2 regions of the Glutamicibacter nicotianae genome follow, and region 1 is predicted to be linked to the other one. Evidence: riboswitches for the same ligand, from Rfam matches in the RefSeq annotation. Region 1 holds a riboswitch; the other holds the start of a gene.
The links. A riboswitch is a leader RNA that binds a small molecule or an ion and turns the genes downstream of it on or off. The one in region 1 is predicted to bind S-adenosylmethionine.
Positions count from the first base shown of each region.

Region 1 (4,564 bases):
TCAGCGCAAGCAACCATTTAGGTGCGCGCAGGATCGTTGCGGCGATGCCTGCCTTGTGCTTGGCAGGTGTCGGATTTTCGCGGGTATCAGCCGCGTTTTCGGTGCTCATCGCTGTTTACTCTCCGGAGATCTTCGTTGCATCTGCCTTGAGGGCAAACTGGTCGTCAACGAGGGTTGCTAGTGCTTCATCTACGGATTCCTGCTTGGAAACATCGCCGCTGGCGACCAGGGTGGGGCCAATGTTGCTCAGCACTCCGGTGAATTTGGCGTCGGGAACCGCTGGAACGTCCAGATTGGAGCGTTCCTCGATCACGGTCTTGGCAACTTCTGGTTCGAGCCCTGCAACGTCGGCAAGGATCTCAGCGGTTTCCCCAGGGTTTTCGGCCGCCCAATCGCGAGCCTTCTCATAGGCGTCGACCACGAGCTGGGCCAGTTCGGGGCTCTGCTCGATGAAGTCTTCGCGAGCGTTCAGCGCACCGTAGGTGTTGAAGTCCAGATTCCGGTAAACCAGCTGCGCGCCGTCTTCTTCGGCGGCTGCCATGATTGGATCCAGTCCGCTCCAGGCATCGACCGAACCGTTGACCAGTGCGGTGCGGCCATCGGCATGCTGCAGGTTCTGCAGCTTGATGTCATCTTCGCTCAGTCCCGCGGTGTCCAGAGCCTGGAGCAGGAAGAAGTATGGATCGGTGCCCTTGGTGGCCGCCACGGTCTTCCCTGCCAGGTCTTCAACGGATTCGATCTTTGAATCCTTGTCCACTACCAGGGCTGCCCATTCCGGCTGGGAGTACAGGGCGACGGTCTTGATTGGTGCACCGTTGGAACGGTTCAGCAACGCTGCTGAACCGGCGGTGGAACCGACGTCAATCGCACCGGCGCGAAGCGCCTCATTGGCCTTGTTGGAACCTGCGGACTGGATCCACTCGACGTCAACGCCCTGTTCCTTGGCGGCCGCATCCAGCCACCCCTTTTCCTTGAGCACCAGGCTCAGCGGGTTGTACGTGGCAAAGTCGATGGACAAGGTCTGATCACCGGAGTCGGCAGTAGCGTTTTCGCCAGCGCAGCCGGTCAGGGCAACTGCGCCCATGAGCAAAGCGGCGGCGGACAGAGCGGTGCGGCGGGAGAAGCGGTTCAAGAGCATGGAGAATCCTAGAATTATGCGTGCAAGCGGATGGACGATAGGGCAAAGAGTAAGGATCGCCGAGGATCCAATGCGTTCCCTGGATTAATGGTTGGTTGGATCGACGCCGAGCAGGCGCAGCAGGTGCAGGCGATCGGCAACGAACTTCTCGTCCGTGTGCCGGCGTGGTTGCCCGGCGGAGATCGCTAGGTCTTCGATGACACCAGCCGCGCCGTTCCCGGTGCTGCGTCCCAAGACGATAACGCGGTCAGCCAAGGTCAAGGCCTCGTCCACGTCATGGGTCACCATGAGTACCGTGGTGGGGAATGATGCGTGAATTGAGAGCAGCAAATCCTGCATCTTCAGGCGGGTCAGGGCATCGAGTGCGCCGAAGGGCTCATCGAGAAGCAATACGCCCGGGCGGCGGGCCAGCGCGCGAGCCAGCGAAACACGCTGGGCCATGCCGCCGGAAATCTCCCGCGGGCGCAGGCTGGCTGCATGGCTCAGCCCGGTCAGCTCGATCAGCTCATCAATCAGCGCGTCGCCAGAGGCCTTCTCGGTTCCTGGGGCCAGACCCAGCGCAATGTTCTCGCGCACCGATCGCCACGGAAGCAGGCGTGGTTCCTGGAAAGCAACGGCACATAGCTCGTTGATGCCGTTGACCTCGTGGGTGCCTGTGCGGATGTCTCCGGTGGAGGGGTGGTCCAACCCGGAGACCGAGCGCAGCAGCGTGGATTTTCCGCAGCCGCTGGCGCCTAGGATCGCGACGACTTGGCCGGCTGGAATGTGCAAGTTGATGTCGGCCAGCACGGTGCGGCTTTCCTTCTTTGTGGTGAAGGTCCGCGACACGTTGCTGAATTGGACGTCCAGTGCGGTTGAGGTGGTTGAAGTTGCCTCGGGCGCTGCAATGGTAAGAGCCATATCAATCTCCATCGGTCCTGGCGGTAGCACCGGCCTGCGGAGGTGGAGCTCCGAAGGTGGTTGCTGCGGCGTCAAAGAGCCAGATCTCTCGGCCGCTCGGGATGGTTACCCCTCTATTACAGCGAGTCGAACGATTTAGACGCAAATCTTGCGTAACATGAAAAAATGTTCGATATGTGCGTCACATTGCCCAGAAATTTCGTTATTTATTTTACCTAGGGCCGGTTTGATCGACAGCAGACCAATCCTTGCAACTCATCTTCGATGGGACGGGGATTAGGCTGTGGGATTTGAGCATAGGCCCTTCCAAATCTGAGGCGAAATATGACTTCGCGGCTTGGAAGCGCCGGATTATTACCGTTACAAATGAATCACGACCCATCCAGAGCGGCTGAGAGATCTGGCTCCACGACGCCGCAGCAACCACCCGAAGAGCGGGACGGTGCTACTGCCAGGACCGATGGAAAGAATTGAGAACCCTGATGCCTATTGGCGAATCACCGAATGCCCCAGGGCTGGACTTCAACCAGCTCAGCGATCCTTCGCAAGCCAGCGCTCTGGAACTGGACGAGTTCGAGGAGCAGCTGCCCACGCGGCAGCTGCTGAAGATCACTCCCGGTCCCGGCGCGGATGAGCAGTACAACCGGCTGGCCGAAATCTTCCGCCCGGTCTTCGCTCAGATCGCCGCGACCGCCAAGGACCGCGACCTGAACCGTGTGCTTCCCTTCGAGCAGGTAGGCCTGCTGAACCGCGAGCGCTTCGGCGCGCTGCGCCTTCCCGTGGCCGACGGCGGCTACGGTGCGCGGCTGGTGGATGTCTTCCGCCTGCTCATCGAGCTCTCCGAGGCCGACTCCCATGTCGGCCAGCTGTGGCGCGCGCATATCGCTTTTGTCGAGAATGTGCTGGCACTGGAAGACGAGGCGCTGCGCAAGAAGTGGGTGGCCCGCATCGCCGCCGGGCAGATTGTCGGCAACGCCTACACCGAGCGCGGCGGCAACGCCCTGGGCACCTTGAATACGAAGGCCAGCTTCGTGGACGGGCGCTGGGTAGTCGACGGCGAGAAGTACTACTGCACCGGCACCATCTTTGCCGACTGGACCACTGTTGCGGTGGCCCACCCTGAGCTTGCCGGACGCCAGATCGCGGTGGTGTCCACCCAGCGCAGCGGCGTCAAGATCCTCGATGACTGGGACGGATTCGGCCAGGGCCTGACCGGAACCGGTACCACCGAATTCCATCAGGTCCCGGTGGACTGCTTCATGCCGCAGCAGCGCAATGACTCCGAAGCGGCGATCTTCCAGCTGGTGCTCATGTCCGTGCAGGCAGGCATCGCCCGCGCCGCGCTGAACGACCTGCGCAGCGCGGTGCAGGCACGCACCCGCATCTTCACCACCGGAACCGGGGTGCCGGTATACCAGGAACCCCAGGTCCTGCAGCTGGTGGGGGAGGTGTCCGCGGAATCCTCCGCCGCCGACTCGGTGGTGATCGGCGCGGTGCTCGAAGTCGAGGCGGCCCTGGGTGATCCGGGACTGAACGACGAGGAACGCTACGCGGTCTGCGAGCTGGCAGCCAACCGTGCGCAAACCGTGGTGCAGCCGCTGGCCATCGGCGTAACGAGCAAGCTCTTCGACGGGCTGGGGGCCTCGTCCACCAGGAGCGGCTGCAACCTTGACCGGCACTGGCGCAATGCGCGCACCATCGCCACGCACAACCCGGCGATCTACAAGGCGCGCATCGTCGGGGACTACGAGATCAACGGCGTCCAGCCGCAGCGGCTGTCCGTCACCGGCGAAGATTCGACCCAGCGGGCCTGAGAGCCCGCGTCGCAAACCGGGAACTTTCCATGAATATCGACCTTATGGGGGCAAAGGCATGAGCGAGAACAAGCGCGAGATCCTATTCAACGCATTCGACATGAACTGCGTGGTGCACCAGTCGCCAGGCCTGTGGCGCCACCCGGAGGACAAGGCCTCGACCTACAACACCCTGGGCTACTGGACGCATCTGGCCAAGGTGCTGGAGAAGGGCAAGTTCGACGGCCTGTTCCTCGCCGATGTGCTGGGCACCTACGACGTGTACAAGGGCAACAACATCACCCCGCTGACCTCCGGCGCCCAGGCGCCGGTCAACGACCCGATGATGCTGGTCTCGGCCATGGCCGCCGTGACCGAGAACCTCGGCTTCGGCGTCACCGCGGGTACCGCCTATGAGCACCCGTACGCCTTCGCCCGCCGCCTGGCCACCCTGGACCACCTGACCAACGGCCGCGTCGGCTGGAACGTGGTCACCGGGTACCTGCCATCGGCTGCCCGCAATATGGGCCAGGAAGACCAGATGGAGCACGACGAGCGCTACAACCACGCCGATGAGTACCTCGAAGTGGTCTACAAGCTGCTCGAAGGCTCGTGGGAAGACAACGCGGTGCAGAACAACAAGGAAACCGGCATCTACACCGATCCGGCCAAGGTGCACCCGATTGAGCACGAAGGCAAGTACTTCAAGGTCCCGGGCATCGCGATCACCGAG
Region 1 covers NZ_JAFBCH010000001.1:519,679-524,242, forward strand. Annotated here, with positions in the region: gene JOE62_RS02635 (ABC transporter permease) at 1-109, opposite strand, end outside; gene JOE62_RS02640 (aliphatic sulfonate ABC transporter substrate-binding protein) at 116-1,138, opposite strand; gene JOE62_RS02645 (ABC transporter ATP-binding protein) at 1,223-2,038, opposite strand; SAM riboswitch class I at 2,044-2,146, opposite strand; SAM riboswitch class I at 2,414-2,505, shown strand; gene JOE62_RS02650 (acyl-CoA dehydrogenase family protein) at 2,521-3,852, shown strand; gene JOE62_RS02655 (LLM class flavin-dependent oxidoreductase) at 3,911-4,564, shown strand, end outside.

Region 2 (4,564 bases), 2.6 Mb from region 1:
CAGGAAGCTGGTGAATTGGCTGAAGACCAGGATCTTGTGTCCTTCGGAAACCGCATCCCCCATGAGCTCGCGCAGCATTTCCAGCTTCGCGCTGGGCGCATTGCCTTCGCCTACCAGCGAGGGATCCAAAGCCAGCTGACGCAGCAAGGTCAGCGACTGGAGAATCTGGAACCGATTCGAATCAACATCGCCAACCAGGCCCAGCACTTCTTGCCGCACGCGCTGGAAGCGGCGGTCATAGGCTTTCCGGTGCCCTGGCTCCAGCTCGACTTCCAGGACCTGTTCGGTCTTTGCCGGCAGCTCGGGAACGACCTGTTCCTTAGTGCGGCGCAGCACGAACGGTCGCAGACGGTTCTTCAAGCGTTCCATCCGTTCCTGGTCCCCGTCGGCGATTGGCTTCTGGTAGTTGTCCTTGAAGGACTTCGCACCACCCAGCAGGCCAGGTGCGGCAAGCGAGACCAACGCCCACAGTTCCGTGAGGTTGTTCTCCATGGGCGTGCCCGTGACCACGAATTTGCACGGCACCGGCAGCTGCCGGGCCTGCTTGTAGCCCTTGGACGCGTGGTTCTTCAGCTGCTGGGCCTCGTCCATGATCATCACGTTGAATCCAGCGGCCTCAAAATCCTCATAGGCCAAGCGGAAGATCGTATAGCTGGTCACCACCAGCTGCGCATCACCGATCTGCGCAGCCAAATCCTGGCCGCTCTTCCTTGCCGTAGAGGTAATGCCGGTGACGCTCATCTGCGGGGCAAAACGCTGAGCCTCATTGATCCAGTTACCCACCACCGAAGTAGGGGCAAGCACCAGGAACTTCTGGCCGGGATCTTCAACGCGTGCCTGTTCCAGGCAGGCCAGCAGCTGCACGGTTTTGCCCAGGCCCATGTCATCGGCGAGGACCCCGCCCAGGCCATGGGAGCGCAAGAAGTCCAGCCAGGACAGCCCATGGCGCTGGTAGGGGCGCAACTGCGCATTGAAGGTATCCGAGAGCTCAACAGGCTTCATCTCTTCGCCGCTTTGCAAAGCCTTCATGGTCTGCAGCCACTGGTTGTGCTGGGCTTCGATAATTCCCAGATCCACCAGTTCCTGCCACCAGTCGATGCTCAACTTGTGGATGCGAATCGTATCGCCCTGCACCGTGCCCAGCTCCCCCGCTTCGGAAATCAGCTGGCGCAGCTGGGCAAAGTCCGCACCATCAATCGGGATCACCGTCAGGTCATCGAGGATGAGGTATTCATCTTGCTTGGTCAGTGCTTCGAGCAACAGCGCGAACGGCACCTTGATCTCGCCCAGGAGCACTTCCACGGACAGGTCGAACCAGTCACCCGTGCTTTCACCCGCTTCGACGCTGACGGTGGCCGGGGCATCGCTGATCCGGTATTTGGGCAGCCGATTCTGCTCCTCGATAATGACATCGGGATGCTCTTCCAGCAGCGGCAGTGCGTGGACCAGGAAGTCGATGGACTCAGAGGTGCTGAATTCCTTCGGAGGGAAAATCCCTGATGAGGTCAGTTGCCCCAGCGAGCCCAGCTCGCCGAGCTTGTCCTGCACCGAAGCGGCAATTTCCCTTTCCACGGCATGCTGGCGAGGCCCCTTAGATGAGTACTCCCAGGAATAGCGCACGGTCAGCGGGGCTTGGATGCTCTCCAAGGACAGCTTGAGGCTGGGGCGCGCGGGAACCGGGATGCGGTAGCTGCCATTTTCGCTCTTCAGCGGCGCCATCACGCGCAATCGGTCCAGATGCTGGGTCTCGAATAGATCGATGGCTCCATCCGGAATGATGTGCGCACCGGATTCGATGAAGGCCGCCAGTTCTTTCGTGACAGGTTCAGCGAACTGCGCCAATCCGAGTTCCTTGGCCTTCGGCAAGGGGCTGGAGGCGTAGGCCAGCAGGGTCGGTGGCGTACCGATCGGCAAGAGGTGGTGGTGCTCTTCGCGCGGCCCGCGCAGCTTGCCTTCCATGCGCAGGCCCTGTTCAGTGCGTCGCACATCCACGTGGGCCATGGCTGGTTGCGCACTGAATTCCACCGGGAGCTTGGCAGCGGAACCGCCGTTGACGATCTGCACTCCGGCGTCGCGCAGGGCCTCGAAGGCATCCAGCAGGTCTTGGCCAGGCAGATCCATCAGCGAGATCCAGTCCTTGGGATCCCATGAATGCCGGTAGGTGTTCTGTTCCACGTGTTCGCGCAACCGGTCCAGTTCAACGACCGCTCGGCGCTGCTTCTTGGAGAAGCGCTCATCGAAGGCGACGTTGCGCCAGCTGACTCCGGTCTGGACCCAAGGGCTCTTGGTGCCCCGGCGGGCCGGCCGCGCCTGCAAGGTCAGCGCGTCCGCGCCTCCGTAGCGGGGTTCGCTGACCACTTTAAGGATCAATCCCAGCGGTTCCTCGTCAACCAGTTGCTCATCTGGGATTGCTGGAAGCAGACGGTCAAGGGTTCGTTCCCACTGCGGCTTGCTGTTGCGTTTCCATGCGAAAGGGTCCGCGCCGGAGTCGGAGACGAAGAAGCCCTGGTCCTCTTCGGTGGTGACTTCAATGAGCAAGGCGGCGACATCCTCGCAGGATTGAACGCCCGGATGCTTGCTGCAGAAGCTGGTGAAGCTGATATTGCCGCGGTTGATTTGCAGTTCGGCCATCACCGATTCGCGCAGCACCATTGCGGAAATGCGGGAAAATCCCGGCTTCACGTCCCGGTGGACAATCTCCACTTTTCCGGAATCGCAGAGGAACTGGCCCAGGTTGTATTCGGATTCGGTCACCAAGGTCTGGGCCGCAGAAAGTGTCAGCTGGAATTCCATACTCGCCGTTCATTGTTCGTGCAGTGGGTGCCCGAGAGCTCGATTCCATCTTAGCGAGCAGCCAGACAAGTTGCCCGATGACGAAAAGTTACCCCTGCCCTTTACGCGCTGGCACCTCGGCCGATAGAAAAGAAGCACAGAATCACGAGTTCCGCTCTTTGAGCCCTGGCTGAGTGGACGGCAACCCTCCTGCGTCATTGTGCGGGGTGCCCCAGGTGAAGATTCGACGCATCTTGAACGCCAAGTTGCGTAAGCGATGGCGCCCCTTGCGCCAGAAAGGGGATCAATTCCTCATGTCTAATGCAGCATCTACCCTGACCGTGTCCGAAGACCGCGCACAGCGCCTGCAGGAAGCGGGCAAGGGCTGGGGCGAACGCATCTCGGCGGCCCCGCAAAGCGCCAAATTGACCTTTACCGTTCAGGGCGAGGGTTTCGATTCGGTAGCCAGCAACATTGTCTCCGGGAAGCACACTTTCCAGGTCGACGAGCCAGCTGCCCTGGGTGGCAATGATGTCGCGGCAAGCCCGGTGGAATATGCGCTCGGCGCGCTGATCTCCTGCCAGGTTGTGGTCTACCGCTTGTACGCGCAGAACCTCGGCATCCAGGTGGACGAGGTGAAGATCCAGGCAAACGGCCACCTCGATGTCCGTGGCCTCTTCGGCATCGACAAGTCCATCCGCCCGGGCTTCTCATCGGTAGAACTGGATATCCAGATCTCCGGCCCCGAATCGGCCGAACGCTATGAAGAACTGCGCCAGGCAGTGGATGCCCACTGCCCGGTACTGGACCTGTTCGCCAACCCGGTACCGGTGACAACCGCGGTGAGCATCGCCAGCTAGCAAATACGGCAATGGCGCCCCGGGGCCGGATCGGAAAATTTCCGAACCGTTATGCGGGGCGCCATGCGCATGCTGAATTCTTGCTTATCCTTACCGCGTCTGCGAGTAGAACCAGTTGATGTGCTCTTCGAGCAGCTGGGCTGCCCGTTCGCGCTGATTCGTCGCAAAGGCGTGGTGGATGGCCTTGTGCTGGCGGCGCAGCACGCGCACCACCGGCTGCCAGGCCTCGTCACTGGGGACCGAGTCGGAGACGTAGTCGCTGATCGAGTTGCGCAGCGATTCCATCATCGATTCCACCACCGAATTTCCTGCCATGGATGCCAGGCGCACATGGAACTCGGCATCTATGCGGTGGAAGGCTTCGCGCGAAAGCTGCGGATCATCCATGCGCATGATCAGCACCGCGGTGCGGTCGATGACCTGCTGGGCGTAAACCGGGTCGCGGGGGTTCATTTGCGCGGCCCAGGTTTCCAGCAGGATGCGCGACTCGACGATCTCGCGGACGTTGATGCCCTTGGCCGCCAAGTGCAGCCGCAAGGCCTGCGAAATGCCGGCCGAGGGGTTGGAGATGATCACCGCTCCGGAGTTGGGCCCGGAGCCGGTAGACGTCTTGATAATGCCCATCACATCAAGGATGCGGATGGCATCGCGGACCGAAGCCCGCGAAATCCCATGCCGCTCCGCGAGCGCACGCTCGCCGGGAAGCTGGTCCCCTACGGATAGCTTCTCTGTACGCAGATCTTCTTCAATTGCCTGGAGAACGATCTGGTACGCACGCGGAGCTGGATTCATTGACATCGGATCTATTTTAGCCGGTCAGGGCTACGGCAGCATCCAGGACAGTACCGGGGTGGACTGCAGGTAAACCAAGCAGCACAGCACCAGCAGCATGCCTACGGACCAACCGGCAACCTTCTTCAGGATCACCGATT
Region 2 covers NZ_JAFBCH010000001.1:3,128,802-3,133,365, forward strand. Annotated here, with positions in the region: gene JOE62_RS14945 (DEAD/DEAH box helicase) at 1-2,793, opposite strand, end outside; SAM riboswitch class IV at 2,934-3,055, shown strand; gene JOE62_RS14950 (OsmC family protein) at 3,087-3,632, shown strand; gene JOE62_RS14955 (FadR/GntR family transcriptional regulator) at 3,723-4,430, opposite strand; gene JOE62_RS14960 (lactate permease LctP family transporter) at 4,455-4,564, opposite strand, start outside.
Region 2: it holds a riboswitch for S-adenosylmethionine, as region 1 does, so the genes downstream of both, JOE62_RS14950 (OsmC family protein) here and JOE62_RS02645 (ABC transporter ATP-binding protein) in region 1, are expected to answer to the same signal.